3 regions of the Escherichia sp. B1147 genome follow, and region 3 is predicted to be linked to each of the others. Evidence: predicted binding sites of a transcription regulator. Region 3 holds the regulator's gene; each other region holds the start of a gene.
The links. Region 3 encodes CRP, which controls carbon source genes, mostly activating them, when cyclic AMP is high. Its sites were predicted from a motif close to ATGTGANNNNNNTCACAT; they were not measured.
Positions count from the first base shown of each region.

Region 1 (5,869 bases), on a different contig from region 3:
GCGAATCTCGCCAATCGCCCGCCAGTCGATATGCTCTGCACGGTAACCCTGTTCTTTTGTCCGCCCATGCACGACCAGTTCCGTCGCTCCGGCTTGCTGAACAGCATCGGCAATTTCAAATTTCTTCTCACCACTGTCCCAGCCCAGACGCACTTTCACGCTGACGGGCAAATGCGCCGGTACGGCTTCGCGCATCGCTTTCGCGCCCTGGTAGATGAGTTCAGGATCTTTCAGCAATGTTGCCCCACCGCCGCTGCCGTTAACCGTTTTCGACGGGCAGCCGCAGTTAAGATCCACGCCCCAGGAACCTAATTCCACCGCACGGGCGGCATTCTCTGCCAGCCATTGCGGGAACTGCCCCAGCAACTGTACGCGCACCAGCGTACCTGAAGGAGTACGGCTGGCATTTTGTAGCTCAGGGCAAATGCGATGAAAAACTTTTACCGGCAGCAGTTGATCCACCACGCGAACAAACTCAGTGATGCACAGATCGTAGTCGTTAACTTCGGTCAGCAATTCGCGCACCAGAGAGTCAAGTACCCCCTCCATTGGCGCCAGTAACACACGCATATCATCACCCGCAAAAAAATGAGGCGCTATGTTAGCGCCTCCGGTCAGCGGATTAAAGGTCTGCCGAATGAGATTACTGCAAAGCTACAATCCCTTTCTATGCTTGATCTATGGCAAACACACTTGCTGTTGCGAAAAAGCAGATTTGCCTGAGTTCGCTACTCACATCGTCATACCCAGGCGCGAAAAATAAGCGATGAATTCTTAATGTGATCGGTAGCACGTTTTACGAATTAATTGTATGATGAATCCATCTCATCTGGGGTGTTGATTATGAGTAAGACACTGAACATTATCTGGCAATATTTACGCGCTTTCGTCCTGATTTATGCCTGCCTGTATGCAGGCATTTTCATTGCATCCCTGCTACCGGTAACCATTCCGGGCAGCATCATCGGGATGTTAATCCTGTTTGTCCTGCTGGCCTTGCAAATTCTTCCGGCGAAGTGGGTCAATCCGGGGTGTTACGTTTTAATTCGCTATATGGCGCTATTGTTTGTGCCTATTGGCGTAGGCGTAATGCAATATTTTGATTTACTACGCGCGCAGTTTGGCCCGGTAGTAGTTTCCTGTGCAGTCAGTACGCTGGTGGTTTTTCTGGTGGTGAGCTGGAGCTCGCACCTGGTGCACGGTGAACGTAAAGTCGTAGGTCAGAAAGGATCAGAAGAATGATGGCAAATATCTGGTGGTCATTACCACTAACGTTGATTGTCTTTTTTGCCGCACGCAAACTGGCAGCGCGGTATAAGTTTCCACTGCTTAACCCGTTACTGGTGGCAATGGTGGTGATCATTCCTTTTCTCTTGCTAACCGGTATCTCTTACGACAGCTACTTTAAAGGCAGCGAAGTGTTAAACGATCTGCTGCAACCGGCAGTCGTCGCGCTGGCCTATCCTTTATATGAACAGCTGCATCAGATCCGCGCCCGCTGGAAATCAATCATCACCATCTGTTTTGTCGGCAGCGTGGTAGCGATGGTCACGGGGACTTGCGTGGCATTGTTGATGGGGGCTTCACCGGAAATTGCTGCGTCAATCTTACCGAAATCGGTCACTACGCCAATTGCGATGGCGGTCGGCGGGAGTATTGGCGGTATTCCGGCAATTAGCGCAGTTTGTGTCATTTTCGTCGGGATCCTCGGCGCGGTCTTTGGTCATACGTTGCTTAATGCGATGCGTATTCGTACTAAAGCGGCGCGCGGTCTGGCGATGGGGACGGCTTCTCACGCCCTCGGTACGGCACGCTGTGCCGAACTGGATTATCAGGAAGGCGCATTTAGTTCGCTGGCGTTGGTGCTATGCGGGATTATTACCTCGCTGCTTGCACCGTTTCTTTTCCCGATTATCCTGGCAGTAATGCGCTAAAATTTGCGATGCGTCGCGCATTTTCGATGTAAGTTTCACGAGTTGCATAATTAATGAGATTCAGATCACATATAAAGCCATGACAGGTTCGTAAACTGTTATCCCATTACATGATTATGAGGCAACGCCATGCATCCACGTTTTCAAACTGCTTTTGCCCAACTTGCGGATAACTTGCAATCTGCGCTGGAACCTATTCTGGCAGACAAGTACTTCCCCGCTTTGTTGACCGGGGAGCAAGTCTCTTCGCTTAAGAGCGCAACAGGGCTGGACGAAGACGCGCTGGCTTTCGCACTGCTACCGCTGGCTGCGGCCTGTGCGCGTACGCCATTGTCAAATTTTAACGTTGGCGCTATTGCACGCGGCGTGAGTGGTACATGGTATTTCGGTGCCAATATGGAATTTATTGGTGCAACAATGCAGCAAACCGTTCATGCCGAACAAAGTGCAATCAGCCACGCCTGGTTAAGCGGTGAGAAAGTTCTCGCGGCCATTACCGTTAACTACACCCCTTGTGGTCACTGCCGTCAGTTTATGAATGAACTGAACAGCGGTCTGGATCTGCGTATTCATCTACCAGGTCGCGAAGCGCACGCACTGCGTGACTATCTGCCGGATGCCTTTGGACCAAAAGATCTGGAGATTAAAACGCTGCTGATGGACGAGCAGGATCACGGCTTTACGTTAACTGGCGATGCACTTTCTCAGGCAGCGATTGCCGCGGCGAACCGTTCACACATGCCTTATAGCAAGTCTCCCAGCGGAGTGGCGCTGGAATGTAAAGATGGCCGTATTTTCAGTGGTAGTTATGCTGAAAACGCGGCGTTCAACCCTACGCTGCCACCGTTACAGGCCGCGTTAATTCTGTTGAATCTCAAAGGTTATGATTACCCGGATATTCAGCGCGCGATTCTGGCAGAAAAAGCCGACGCACCGTTGATTCAATGGGATGCAACCTCAGCAACACTGAAAGCCCTCGGTTGTAACAACATCGACCGCGTTCTCCTCGCTTAAGCCTTATGCCGGATGCGTTACGCTTATCCGGCCTACTGGTCTGGTATGTTTTGTAGGCCTGATAAGACGCGCCAGGCGTCGCATCAGGCTTGCCAACTTATCCCGGTGTCGAAAATCCCGGCAAACAGTTTGCCGTTTCTTGCGCAAAGCCCGCAGGTAAAGTAGCCTGATTGAAATTCCCCAAGATCGAGTTTTCTGCATGTTAAAGCGCGTGTTCTACAGCCTGTTAGTCATGATCGGCTTGCTGCTGTTAACTGTGCTCGGCCTCGATCGCTGGATGAGCTGGAAAACCGCGCCTTATATCTACGACGAATTGCAGGATCTCCCCTACCGTCAGGTCGGTGTGGTGCTTGGCACGGCAAAGTATTATCGCACCGGAGTCATTAATCAGTATTACCGCTACCGTATTCAGGGGGCGATTAATGCATATAACAGCGGTAAGGTGAACTATCTATTACTTAGCGGCGATAATGCGTTGCAAAGTTATAACGAGCCGATGACCATGCGCAAAGATTTAATAGCCGCCGGCGTCGACCCCTCTGATATTGTTCTCGATTACGCGGGATTCCGAACGCTGGATTCCATCGTACGCACGCGCAAAGTGTTCGATACAAACGATTTCATTATTATCACCCAGCGTTTTCACTGTGAGCGGGCATTATTTATTGCTTTACATATGGGTATTCAGGCCCAGTGTTATGCCGTACCATCACCAAAAGATATGTGGTCGGTACGTATTCGCGAATTTGCCGCCCGTTTCGGCGCACTGGCTGACCTTTATATTTTTAAACGTGAGCCGCGCTTTTTAGGTCCATTGGTCCCTATTCCGGCAATGCATCAAGTGCCGGAAGATGCGCAGGGCTATCCCGCCGTCACGCCCGAGCAGTTACTTGAATTACAAAAGAAACAAGGAAAGTAGTTATGGATGTACAGCAGTTTTTTGTCGTTGCCGTTTTTTTCCTGATCCCTGTATTTTGTTTTCGCGAAGCGTGGAAAGGCTGGCGTGCTGGCGCGATTGATAAACGAGTTAAAAATTCGCCGGAACCGGTGTATGTCTGGCGCGAAAAAAATCCGCGGCTCTTCTTTGCTTATATGGTGGCGTATAGCGGTTTCGGACTTTTATCTGTTGGCATGATTATTTATCTTATTTTCTATCGTTAATATCCCCCTCTCCAGTTAATTATTGAGAATAATTATTACTTCACCTGATAAGCTGCGGATATCACATTCTTAACCGCAGCTATTTGTGAATCTTTTCACAGTTTAAATTTCCCCGCACGCTTAGCCTTCATATCAGTACATATATTTACTAAACGCTCGCCTTAATTACCTATAGCATTAAGGAAGATCACATGCCGCAACAAAATTATCTGGATGAACTCACTCCGGCTTTTACGCCTTTACTGGCGATTAAAGAAGCCTCTCGCTGTTTATTATGTCACGACGCGCCCTGTAGTCAGGCTTGTCCGGCACAAACCGATCCGGGAAAATTTATTCGCTCCATTTATTTTCGTAACTTTAAAGGTGCTGCCGAGACAATTCGCGAAAATAACGCGCTCGGTGCCGTTTGCGCCAGAGTATGCCCGACGGAAAAATTATGCCAGCGCGGTTGTACACGAGCCGGGGTCGACGACCCGATTGATATTGGTCGCTTACAGCGTTTTGTTACTGATTTCGAACAGCAAACCGGAATGGAAATTTATCAGCCCGGCAGTAAAACGCTCGGCAAAGTGGCGATTATTGGTGCAGGCCCCGCCGGATTACAAGCTAGTGTGACACTGACCAACCGGGGATACGACGTCACGATTTATGAAAAAGAAGCACAGCCAGGTGGTTGGCTGCGTAACGGTATTCCGCAATTTCGTTTGCCGCAATCGGTGCTGGATGCAGAAATCGCCCGTATCGAAAAAATGGGTGTGACCATTAAGTGCAATTACGAGATTGGTAAAACGCTCACGCTGGAACAATTGAAAGCAGAAAACCGAGCGGTACTGGTCACCGTGGGGTTATCGAGCGGTTCTGGTCTGCCGCTGTTTGAACACAGCGACGTTGAAATAGCCGTCGATTTCTTGCAACGCGCGCGCCAGGCGCAAGGTGATATCAGCATCCCACAGAGCGCATTAATTATTGGCGGCGGCGATGTCGCGATGGACGTTGCCAGCACGCTGAAAGTTCTTGGTTGTCAGGCGGTGACCTGTGTAGCGCGCGAAGAGTTAGATGCGTTTCCGGCAAGCAAGAAAGAGTTCACCAGCGCCCAGAAATTGGGTGTATCGATTATTGATGGCTTTACGCCAGTGGCAGTAGACAGCAATAAAGTCACCTTTAAGCATGTTCGTTTACCAGGTGAACTAACGATGGCGGCGGACAAAATTATTCTCGCCGTAGGTCAACATGCCGAACTTGCTGCTTTTTCCGCACTGGAACCACAGCGTAACACCATCGAAACGCAAAATTACCAGACCTGCGACCCGCAACTGTTTGCCGCTGGCGATATTGTTGAGGGTGACAAAACCGTAGTTTATGCCGTGAAGACCGGGAAAGAAGCCGCCGAGGCGATTCATCATTATTTAGAGGGGGCTTGCTCATGTTAACGAAAGATCTTTCTATTACCTTTTGCGGCGTGAAGTTTCCCAACCCGTTCTGCCTCTCTTCTTCGCCGGTTGGCAATTGCTACGAGATGTGCGCCAAAGCCTACGACACAGGCTGGGGCGGAGTGGTATTTAAAACGATCGGTTTTTTTATCGCTAATGAAGTCTCGCCGCGTTTTGATCATCTGGTAAAAGAAGATACCGGATTTATTGGCTTCAAAAATATGGAGCAGATTGCCGAGCATCCGCTGGAGGAGAATCTGGCTGCCCTGCGTCGACTGAAAGAAGATTACCCCGACAAAGTATTGATCGCCTCGATCATGGGGGAAAATG
Region 1 covers NZ_LFHY01000005.1:439,754-445,622, reverse strand. The annotation lists gene dusC (tRNA dihydrouridine(16) synthase DusC) at 1-570, opposite strand, end outside; gene A9180_RS05255 (CidA/LrgA family protein) at 844-1,242, shown strand; gene A9180_RS05250 (CidB/LrgB family autolysis modulator) at 1,239-1,934, shown strand; gene cdd (cytidine deaminase) at 2,064-2,948, shown strand; gene sanA (outer membrane permeability protein SanA) at 3,148-3,867, shown strand; gene A9180_RS05235 (DUF2542 family protein) at 3,870-4,109, shown strand; gene preT (NAD-dependent dihydropyrimidine dehydrogenase subunit PreT) at 4,301-5,539, shown strand; gene preA (NAD-dependent dihydropyrimidine dehydrogenase subunit PreA) at 5,533-5,869, shown strand, end outside.
Region 1: cdd (cytidine deaminase) is a predicted target of CRP. The motif match lies at 1,988-2,005, and genes of this name have one in related genera.

Region 2 (5,869 bases), on a different contig from region 3:
CCGTCGGCAACAGGAACAGAAACGTACTGTGCATCAGGAAAAATTTCCCGAAATCCTTTTTCTATCGCCTGCGCAACCTCGCTGGCTGATAAACTTTCTTTATAAGAGTCTGGGGCGATTACGATTTTCATACCTTTGCCTGTTACCACATGACGCCGGGGGGCGTTTCTCTTATTCGGCCTGGATTCCAGGCCCGGATAGCAATAAGCCATCCGGGCACGACGTCATTAGCGAGTAACTTCGACTTTCGCCAGTTTTTCGTAGTAGCACGCAAGAGCGCTATGGTCTGCTGTTCCCAGACCATCGGCACGCAGCGCTTGCATCATCTCCATAACTGCAGCCGTCAGCGGCAGTTGCGCGCCAACGCCGTGGGAGGTATCCAGTGCATTTGCCAGATCCTTAATATGCAGATCAATACGGAAACCTGGCTTGAAGTTGCGGTCCATCACCATTGGTGCTTTCGCGTCCAGTACGGTACTGCCCGCCAGTCCACCACGAATTGCCTGATAAACCAGATCCGGGTTAACGCCCGCTTTGGTTGCCAGCGTCAACGCTTCTGACATCGCGGCAATATTCAGCGCCACAATGACCTGATTTGCCAGTTTGGTGACATTGCCTGCGCCGATCTCCCCGGTATGTACCACAGACCCCGCCATCGCTTTCATTAAGTCATAGTATTTGTCGAAAATAGCCTTATCGCCACCCACCATCACTGACAGAGTGCCATCAATCGCTTTCGGCTCACCACCGCTAACCGGAGCATCCAGCATATCAATGCCTTTCGCTTTCAGCGCTTCGCTGATTTCACGGCTTGCCAACGGTGCGATAGAACTCATATCGATCAATACCGTGCCTGGCTTCGCGCCTTCAATAATGCCATTTTCACCCAGCGCCACCTCTTTCACATGAGGAGAGTTTGGCAGCATGGTGATGATGACGTCGCACTGTTCAGCGATCGCTTTAGCCGTAGAAGCTGTTTCTGCACCTGCAGCAATCACGTCAGCAATAGCTTCTGGGTTACGGTCAGCAACCACCAGCGAGTAACCTGCTTTCAGAAGGTTTTTACTCATTGGTTTACCCATAATCCCCAGGCCAATAAAACCAACTTTCATAGTCATATCAATCATCTCTCTTGTTGCGGTGGTGGTTATTTTTTAAAGGTATCGGCCAGTTTCTGGGTGGCAGAGCGGAACACGCCGAGATCGCTACCAACGGCCACAAACGTAGCGCCCCATTCCAGATAACGACGCGCATCGGCTTCGACCGGTGCGAGGATACCGCTGGGTTTGCCGTGCGCTTTGGCACGGTTAAAAATATGCTGAATCGCTTTTTGTACATCCGGGTGCGAGGCATTGCCGAGATGGCCTAATGCCGCAGCCAGATCGCTGGGGCCGACGAAGATGCCGTCTACGCCTTCGGTAGCGGCAATGGCATCGACGTTATCTACGCCCTGCTGACTTTCAATCTGGACCAGAATCGTGATGTTCTTGTTCGACTGAGCGAAATAATCCGCCACGGTGCCAAACATATTGGCACGGTGAGAAACGGAGACGCCGCGAATACCTTCTGGTGGATAACGAGTAGATGCCACCGCCTGCACCGCTTCCTCTTCTGTTTCGACAAACGGGATCAGGAAGTTATAGAAACCGATATCCAGAAGACGCTTAATAATCACAGGCTCGTTGGTCGGCACTCGCACCACTGGCGCACTGGAGCTGCCTTTCAGGGCCATTAACTGCGGAATGAACGTGGAAATATCGTTTGGCGCATGTTCGCCATCCAGCACCAGCCAGTCAAACCCAGCCAAACCAAGAACTTCAGTGCTAATCGGGTTAGAGAGTGCTGACCAGCAACCAATTTGTACCTGTTTCGCGGCCAAAGCGGCTTTGAACTTATTGGGGAAAATATCGTTATTCATCGCTTATACCTTTGCTTATTTCTGCAATTCCATACGTTTAATGTCGCCAACCACGAAGAGGTAGCAGACCATCGCCATCAGCGCCGAACATCCCACGAAGACCAGTGCCGCATTGAAGGAGTGCAGTTCACTTACCAGGTAGCCAATCACCAGTGGAGTGACAATGGAGGCAACATTGCCAAAGACGTTAAATACGCCGCCGCAGAGGCCAACAATCTCTTTCGGCGCAGTGTCAGAAATCACCGGCCAGCCCAGCGCGCCAAATCCTTTGCCAAAGAAGGCCAGCGCCATCAGCATGACCACCAGCGTGGTGTTGTTGGTGTAGTTACATAAGATGATGGTGGAAGCCAGCAACATTCCGAGCACAATCGGTAACTTACGTGCCAGGGTCAGTGACAAACCGCGTTTGATCAGATAATCCGAGAAGACACCACCGAGCACGCCGCCAGCAAAACCACACAGTGCCGGAATCGAGGCGACCAGGCCCACTTTCAGAATCGACATGCCTTTTTCCTGTACCAGATAAATCGGGAACCAGGTAAGGAAGAACCAGGTGATGGTGTTGATAAAATATTGTCCGAAAAATACACCCAGCATCATGCGGCTGGAGAGCAATTGCTTGATGTAATGCAGTTTGGGACCGCTTGCCACCGCACTGCCCGGCTTTTTGTGGTCCATATCAACCACCGCGCCATTTTCCGAGATAAACTTCAGCTCTTCCGCTGACATGCGTGGATGGTCTGTCGGGTTATGAATCAACTTGATCCACAGCGCCGTCAGCACAAAACCAATCACCCCCATAACGGTAAAGACATGCTCCCAGCCCCAGGCGAACGTCAGCCAGCCAAGCAGCGGCGAAAAGAGCGCCAGCGAGAAATATTGCGCCGAGTTAAAGATGGCGGAGGCTGTGCCACGTTCTTTCGTCGGGAACCAGGCAGCGACAATACGGGCGTTTGCCGGGAATGACGGCGCTTCCGAGAACCCTAGCATAAAGCGCATAAAGAACATGGAGATCCCTGCCCAGGCCAGCGGAAACATATCGACAAAGCCTTGCAGGAAGGTGAACAGCGACCAGAAAAAGAGGCTGTATGTGTAAACTTTCTTCGAGCCAAACTTATCAAGCAGCCAGCCGCCGGGGATTTGCATCAGCAGGTAGGCCCAGCCAAAAGCGGAGAAGATGTACCCCATCGAAACCGCACTCAATTGCAACTCTTTTGCCACTTCAGTACCAGCAATCGACAGCGTTGCACGATCGGCGTAGTTAACGGCGGTAACAATAAAAATAATCAGTAATATTAAATAGCGGGTATGCACGCCTTTCTTTTTTTCGTCAACGGTGTCCAGAATCATTTTATTAACCTCGGGTACTTATGCTGATTTTTATTATTATGCGGAAGGTATTATTTATGAGTTTCATTTATGCCGTAATGACAATGAACTCGGGAATCAGTATAAGCAGCGCGAGAATAATAATCATTGTGCAAATGCTAATTTAATTAATTCAATTTAAATATTATTTTGAGCATATGCACATAAGGCTGCGCGCTAAAGCACAGATTTGCGCTTTGCCTTGCCGGGCGGCATTGCAATCCCTGAAATGATTGACATTGATCACATTTCTGCATTTAAACTCCTGACATTCTTATTTCACCCAATGAAGTCATTTATTTTTAAATGAGATTGAGTTCTCATTTTTATATCCCCCTGGCTGGAGAATATTGCACAATGGCCAACATCGAAATCAGACAAGAAACGCCGACTGCGTTTTATATAAAAGTACACAACACAGATAATGTGGCAATTATTGTTAATGATAATGGCCTGAAAGCAGGAACGCGTTTTCCGGACGGACTGGAATTAATTGAACATATTCCCCAGGGGCATAAAGTTGCATTGGTGGACATCCCTGCTGATGGTGAAATTATCCGTTATGGCGAAGTGATTGGTTACGCCGTGCGCGCGATCCCTCGCGGAAGCTGGATCGACGAATCAATGGTAGTACTGCCGGAAGCACCGCCGTTACATACTCTGCCCCTGGCAACCAAAGTCCCGGCCCCCTTACCGCCGCTGGAAGGTTATACCTTTGAAGGCTATCGCAATGCCGATGGCAGTGTGGGTACCAAAAACCTGCTCGGCATTACCACCAGCGTCCACTGTGTGGCAGGCGTGGTGGATTACGTAGTAAAAATCATTGAGCGCGACCTGCTACCGAGATACCCGAACGTCGATGGCGTAGTGGGGCTGAATCACCTGTACGGTTGTGGCGTGGCGATTAATGCACCGGCGGCTGTGGTGCCAATACGTACCATTCACAATATTTCGCTCAATCCGAATTTTGGCGGCGAGGTGATGGTGATTGGCCTGGGCTGTGAAAAGTTACAGCCTGAACGTTTACTGACTGGAACGGATGATGTGCAAGCTATTCCTGTAGAAAGCGCCAGCGTTGTCAGCTTGCAGGATGAAAAACATGTCGGCTTTCAATCAATGGTCGAGGATATTTTGCAGGTCGCCGAACGCCATCTAAAAAAACTGAATCAACGTCAGCGAGAAACCTGTCCGGCTTCAGAACTGGTTGTCGGCATGCAATGCGGCGGCAGCGATGCATTTTCTGGCGTAACGGCAAACCCGGCAGTTGGATATGCGTCGGATCTACTGGTGCGCTGCGGTGCAACGGTGATGTTCTCGGAAGTAACGGAAGTGCGTGACGCAATTCATCTGCTAACACCGCGCGCCGTTAACGAAGAGGTCGGCAAACGACTGCTGGAAGAAATGGAGTGGTACGATAACTATCTCAATATGGGGAAAACCGACCGTAGCGCCAACCCTTCTCCCGGCAATAAAAAAGGCGGTCTGGCAAATGTGGTGGAAAAAGCGCTCGGCTCCATTGCGAAATCAGGCAAAAGCGCAATTGTTGAAGTATTGTCACCCGGCCAACGCCCAACAAAACGTGGATTAATTTACGCCGCGACGCCAGCCAGCGATTTTGTCTGTGGCACGCAACAGGTGGCTTCAGGTATTACCGTGCAAGTGTTTACGACAGGGCGCGGAACGCCGTATGGCCTGATGGCGGTACCGGTCATTAAGATGGCGACGCGTACCGAACTGGCGAATCGCTGGTACGACTTAATGGATATCAACGCAGGCACTATTGCCACTGGCGAAGAGACGATTGAGGATGTGGGCTGGAAGCTGTTCCACTTTATTCTCGACGTCGCCAGCGGGAAGAAGAAGACATTCTCGGATCAGTGGGGGCTGCATAACCAGCTGGCGGTGTTTAACCCGGCACCGGTGACTTGATATACTCGTCATACTTCAAGTTGTACTATGCCCGATAACGCTTGTTTATCGGGCATAGTGAATCACAGCGAAGACGCGTGCTCCCCGACCAGAATCACTTCAACCCCAGCCTTTCGCAGCCCCTCCAGGCTATCCGCAGGAATGCCTTCATCGACAATGATCATGTCGATCCGCTGAGTATCAATGATCTTATGCAAGCTGGATCGATTAAACTTACTGGAATCAGTGACCACGATGATCCGCTCCGCAACTTCGCACATCCGACGATTTAAACGAGCTTCATCTTCATTATGCGTGCTGACGCCGCGCTCCAGATCAATAGCATCTACACCGAGAAACAGCATGTCGAAGTGGTAATTTTGCAGCGATTGTTCAGCCTGATCGCCGTAAAAAGATTGCGACTGGCGGCGCAGATGTCCGCCGGTCATCAGGAGTTCAACGCCTTCCGCTTCCAGCAAGGCATTGGCCACGTTCATACCGTTGGTCATTGCAATCACGTCGGTGTGCTTGCGCATCAGACGGGCAATCTCAAAGGTGGTGGTTCCGGAGTCGAGGATCACGCGATGCCCCGGCTGAATCAACTCAACGGCAGCTTTCGCAACGCTGCGTTTCATCGCCGTGTTGAGCGCACTTTTATCTTCCACCGATGGTTCG
Region 2 covers NZ_LFHY01000015.1:139,324-145,192, reverse strand. The annotation lists gene garK (glycerate 2-kinase) at 1-131, opposite strand, end outside; gene garR (2-hydroxy-3-oxopropionate reductase) at 228-1,118, opposite strand; gene garL (2-dehydro-3-deoxyglucarate aldolase) at 1,148-1,918, opposite strand; gene garP (galactarate/glucarate/glycerate transporter GarP) at 1,934-3,268, opposite strand; gene garD (galactarate dehydratase) at 3,644-5,215, shown strand; gene agaR (aga operon transcriptional regulator AgaR) at 5,278-5,869, opposite strand, start outside.
Region 2: garD (galactarate dehydratase) is a predicted target of CRP. The motif match lies at 3,518-3,535, and genes of this name have one in related genera.

Region 3 (5,869 bases):
CTACTTCGCCCAGCATCAACTGGAATACCTGCGCGCCGACGAATCGCCTATTCAGCATCTGGCGCGTTTAGCTCCGCAGGAACTGGAGCAAAAACTGCGTGACTACCTCGGCGGTTTTGGTTTCCAGGGCGATAAAGTAACCGAAGAGACGCGCCGTTTCTCAGGTGGTGAAAAAGCGCGTCTGGTGCTGGCATTGATCGTCTGGCAGCGCCCGAATCTGTTGCTGCTCGATGAACCGACCAACCACCTTGACCTCGACATGCGCCAGGCACTCACCGAAGCGTTGATTGAGTTCGAAGGCGCGCTAGTTGTCGTTTCGCACGACCGCCATTTACTGCGTTCCACCACTGACGATCTCTATCTGGTTCACGATCGTAAAGTCGAACCGTTCGACGGCGATCTGGAAGATTATCAACAATGGTTGAGCGACGTACAAAAGCAGGAAAACCAAACCGACGACGCGCCAAAAGAGAACGCTAACAGCGCCCAGGCGCGTAAGGATCAGAAGCGTCGGGAAGCAGAACTGCGTGCGCAAACCCAGCCGCTACGTAAAGAGATCGCCCGTCTGGAAAAAGAGATGGAGAAGCTGAACGCGCAACTGGCGCAGGCGGAAGAAAAGCTGGGTGACAGCGAACTGTACGACCAGAGCCGTAAAGCGGAACTGACCGCCTGCCTGCAACAACAAGCGAGCGCGAAATCCGGCCTGGAAGAGTGCGAAATGGCATGGCTGGAAGCCCAGGAGCAACTGGAACAGATGCTGCTGGAAGGCCAAAGCAACTGATGGCGCAGATAACGACGACCGATGTCAATGAATTCAGCAGCAGTGCTGAATTCACCCCTATGCGCGGTTTCAGCAATTGCCATCTACAAACCATGCTGCCGCGTCTGTTTCGTCGTCAGGTGAAATTCACTCCGCACTGGCAGCGGCTGGAGTTGCCCGACAGCGACTTTGTCGATCTCGCGTGGAGTGAAGATCCCACACAGGCGCAGCATAAACCGCGTCTGGTGGTGTTTCATGGTCTGGAGGGCAGTCTGAATAGCCCTTATGCCCACGGCCTGGTTGATGCGGCTAAAAAACGCGGCTGGCTGGGTGTGGTGATGCATTTTCGCGGATGCAGCGGTGAACCTAACCGCATGCACCGCATTTACCATTCGGGCGAAACCGAAGACGCCAGTTGGTTTTTACGCTGGCTGCAACGTGAGTTTGGCCATGCGCCAACGGCTGCCGTCGGCTATTCTCTCGGCGGCAATATGCTGGCATGCCTGCTGGCCAAAGAAGGTAATAATGTCCCGATTGATGCGGCGGTGATTGTCTCCGCGCCGTTTGTGCTGGAAGCCTGTAGTTACCATATGGAAAAGGGCTTTTCCCGCGTTTATCAGCGTTACCTGGTGAATCTGTTAAAAGCCAATGCTGCGCGTAAACTGAAGGCGTACCCCGGAACACTGCCAATAGATCTCGCTCAGTTGAAATCGGTGCGCCGCATCCGCGAATTTGACGATCTAATCACCGCCAAAATTCACGGCTACGCCGATGCTATCGACTATTATCGTCAGTGTAGCGCCATGCCGCTGCTCAATCGGATCGTCAAACCGACGCTGATTATTCACGCCAAAGACGATCCGTTTATGGATCATCAGGTGATCCCGAAACCAGAAAATCTTCCTCCGCAAGTAGAGTATCAACTGACTGAACATGGCGGTCATGTTGGTTTTATTGGCGGTACATTATTTCACCCACAAATGTGGCTGGAGTCACGCATTCCTGACTGGTTAACAACGTATCTGGAGACGAAATCATGTTGATTCCCTGGCAAGACATCTCCCCTGAAACGCTGGAAAATTTAATTGAAAGCTTTGTGTTACGTGAAGGCACCGATTATGGTGAACAAGAGCGTACGCTTGAACAGAAAGTCGCCGACGTCAAACGCCAGCTACAGTGCGGAGAAGCGGTACTGGTCTGGTCGGAACTGCACGAAACGGTCAATATCATGCCGCGCAGTCAGTTTCGCGAATAACCTGCAACCGTCGGCGGACGAAATAATAATGATAACCAGGTCATGGAGTTACTATGTCTGCCAAACATCCGGTCATTGCGGTAACAGGGTCCAGCGGCGCGGGGACCACCACCACCAGCCTCGCGTTTCGTAAAATATTCGCGCAGTTAAATCTGCAAGCAGCCGAGGTGGAAGGCGACAGTTTTCACCGCTACACCCGCCCGGAAATGGATATGGCGATCCGCAAGGCGCGCGATGCCGGGCGGCATATCAGCTACTTCGGCCCCGAAGCCAACGACTTCGGCCTGCTGGAACAAACCTTTATTGAATACGGCCAGAGCGGCAAAGGGAAATCACGCAAATACCTGCATACCTACGACGAAGCCGTACCGTGGAATCAGGTGCCAGGCACATTCACCCCGTGGCAGGCGCTACCGGAACCCACCGATGTGCTGTTTTATGAAGGTTTGCACGGCGGCGTGGTCACACCACAACATAACGTCGCGCAGCATGTGGATTTACTGGTAGGCGTAGTGCCTATCGTTAACCTGGAGTGGATTCAAAAGCTTATCCGTGACACCGGCGAGCGCGGACACTCACGAGAAGCGGTGATGGACTCGGTTGTACGTTCAATGGAAGACTATATCAACTACATCACGCCGCAGTTTTCCCGCACCCATCTTAACTTCCAGCGCGTCCCCACCGTCGACACTTCAAACCCCTTCGCCGCAAAAGGCATTCCATCGCTGGATGAAAGCTTTGTGGTGATTCATTTTCGTAATCTGGAGGGGATCGATTTCCCCTGGCTGCTGGCGATGTTGCAAGGTTCGTTCATTTCCCACATCAATACATTAGTGGTGCCGGGAGGCAAAATGGGTCTGGCAATGGAGTTAATTATGCTGCCGCTGGTGCAACGACTGATGGAAGGGAAGAAAATCGAGTAACTTCACCAATAAGCCGGATAAAATACTATCCGGCATCACAACGGGGTAGTTAAATCACGCAGCAACCACTTCATAAGAGTGGGTAATATTCACCGCTTTTTCCAGCATCAGCGCCACTGAACAATATTTCTCAGCAGAGAGATCCACCGCACGCGCAACCGCTGCATCCTTCAAGTCGCGACCGGTGACGATAAAATGCAAATTGATATGGGTAAACAGGCGCGGTGCCTCTTCGCGGCGTTCAGAGGTCAGTTTTACTTCACAATCGACCACATCCTGACGCCCCTTCTGCAGGATAGAAACCACATCAATGGCGCTACAGCCACCCGCCGCCATCAGCACCATTTCCATCGGGCTTGGCGCTTTATCGCCAGAGTTACCATCCATTAAAATCTGGTGACCAGAGGCGGATTCGCCCAGAAAAGTTAACCCTTCAACCCACTTTACACGCGCTTGCATAATCGAAACTCCATTGCGTCAGTTTTCCTGACAGAGTACGCGTACTGACCAAATCGCGCAACGGAAGGCGACCTGGGTCATGCTGAAGCGAGACACCAGGAGACACAAAGCGAAAGCTATGCTAAAACAGTCGGGATGCTACAGTAATACATTGATGTACTGCATGTATGTAAAGGACGTCACATTACCGTGCAGTTCAGTTGATAGCCCCTTCCCAGGTAGCGGGAAGCACATTTCGGCAATCCAGAGACAGCGGCGTTTTCTGGCTCTGGAGAAAGCTTATAACAGAGGATAACCGCGCATGGTGCTTGGCAAACCGCAAACAGACCCGACTCTCGAATGGTTCTTGTCTCATTGCCACATTCATAAGTACCCATCCAAGAGCACGCTTATTCACCAGGGTGAAAAAGCGGAAACGCTGTACTACATCGTTAAAGGCTCTGTGGCAGTGCTGATCAAAGACGAGGAGGGTAAAGAAATGATCCTCTCCTATCTGAATCAGGGTGATTTTATTGGCGAATTGGGCCTGTTTGAAGAAGGCCAGGAACGTAGCGCATGGGTACGTGCAAAAACCGCCTGTGAAGTAGCTGAAATTTCCTACAAAAAATTTCGTCAATTAATTCAGGTGAACCCGGATATTCTGATGCGTCTCTCCGCGCAAATGGCGCGTCGTCTGCAAGTCACTTCAGAGAAAGTCGGAAACCTTGCGTTCCTCGACGTTACAGGTCGCATCGCGCAGACGCTGCTGAATCTGGCGAAACAACCCGATGCAATGACTCACCCGGACGGTATGCAAATTAAAATTACCCGTCAGGAAATTGGTCAAATTGTCGGCTGTTCTCGTGAAACCGTAGGGCGCATTCTGAAGATGCTGGAAGATCAGAACCTGATCTCCGCACACGGTAAAACCATCGTCGTTTACGGCACTCGTTAATCCCGTCGGAGTGGCGCGTTACCTGGTAGCGCGCCATTTTGTTTAAACCGATGTGGCGCAGACTGATTTATCATCCTGATATCAACTATGCACTACGACAAACTCTGGTGCTATGTTTGCCCGTGGCCGTTGGTCTGTTGTTTGGCGAATTAAGACTCGGCCTGCTGTTTTCACTCGTCCCTGCCTGTTGCAACATTGCGGGGCTTGATACCCCCCATAAACGTTTTTTCAAACGCCTGATTATTGGCGCGTCGCTGTTTGCTACCTGTAGCTTACTGACACAGCTGCTGTTGGAAAAAGATATCCCCCTGCCCTTTTTGCTGACCGGGTTAACGCTGGTACTTGGCGTCACTGCCGAGCTTGGGCCATTGCACGCAAAATTGCTTCCCGCATCGTTACTCGCCGCCATTTTTACACTCAGTCTGGCGGGATATATGCCGGTCTGGGAACCGTTGCTCATCTACGCGTTAGGCACGCTCTGGTACGGACTGTTTAACTGGTTCTGGTTCTGGCTCTGGCGCGAACAGCCCCTACGCGAGTCACTTAGTCTGCTCTACCGTGAACTGGCTGATTACTGTGAAATCAAATACAGTCTGCTCACTCAGCATACCGATCCTGAAAAAGCACTCCCGCCACTGCTGGTACGCCAGCAAAAAGCGGTCGATTTGATTACCCAGTGCTATCAGCAAATGCACATGCTTTCCGCGCAAAATAATACCGATTACAAGCGGATGTTGCGCATTTTTCAGGAAGCACTGGATTTACAGGAACATATTTCGGTCAGTTTGCATCAACCTGAAGAGGTGCAAAAGCTGGTCGAGCGTAGCCATGCAGAAGAAGTTATCCGCTGGAATGCGCAAACCGTCGCCGCTCGCCTGCGCGTGCTGGCTGATGACATTCTTTACCATCGCCTGCCGACGCGTTTTACGATGGAAAAGCAAATTGGCGCACTGGAGAAAATCGCCCGCCAGCATCCGGATAACCCTGTGGGGCAATTCTGCTACTGGCACTTCAGCCGCATCGCTCGAGTGCTGCGTACCCAGAAACCGCTTTATGCCCGCGATCTGCTGGCGGATAAACAGCGACGAATGCCGTTACTTCCGGCGCTAAAAAGTTATCTTTCCCTGAAATCGCCAGCACTACGTAATGCCGGACGACTGAGCGTGATGTTAAGCGTTGCCAGTTTGATGGGGACCGCGCTGCATCTGCCGAAGTCGTATTGGATCCTGATGACGGTGTTGCTGGTGACACAGAATGGTTACGGCGCGACCCGTCTGAGGATTGTGAATCGCTCCGTGGGGACCGTGGTCGGGTTAATCATTGCGGGCGTGGCGCTGCACTTTAAAATTCCCGAAGGTTACACCCTGACGTTGATGCTGTTTACCACGCTCGCCAGCTATCTGATATTGCGCAAAAACTACGGCTGGGCGACAGTCGGCTTTACCATTACCGCGGTGTATACCCTGCAACTGTTGTGGCTAAACGGCGAGCAATACATCATTCCCCGTCTTATCGATACCATTATTGGTTGTTTGATT
Region 3 covers NZ_LFHY01000008.1:11,297-17,165, forward strand. The annotation lists gene A9180_RS07395 (ABC transporter ATP-binding protein) at 1-781, shown strand, start outside; gene A9180_RS07400 (hydrolase) at 781-1,803, shown strand; gene A9180_RS07405 (YheU family protein) at 1,797-2,015, shown strand; gene A9180_RS07410 (phosphoribulokinase) at 2,069-2,938, shown strand; gene A9180_RS07415 (OsmC family protein) at 2,993-3,397, opposite strand; gene crp (cAMP-activated global transcriptional regulator CRP) at 3,699-4,331, shown strand; gene A9180_RS07430 (YccS/YhfK family putative transporter) at 4,382-5,869, shown strand, end outside.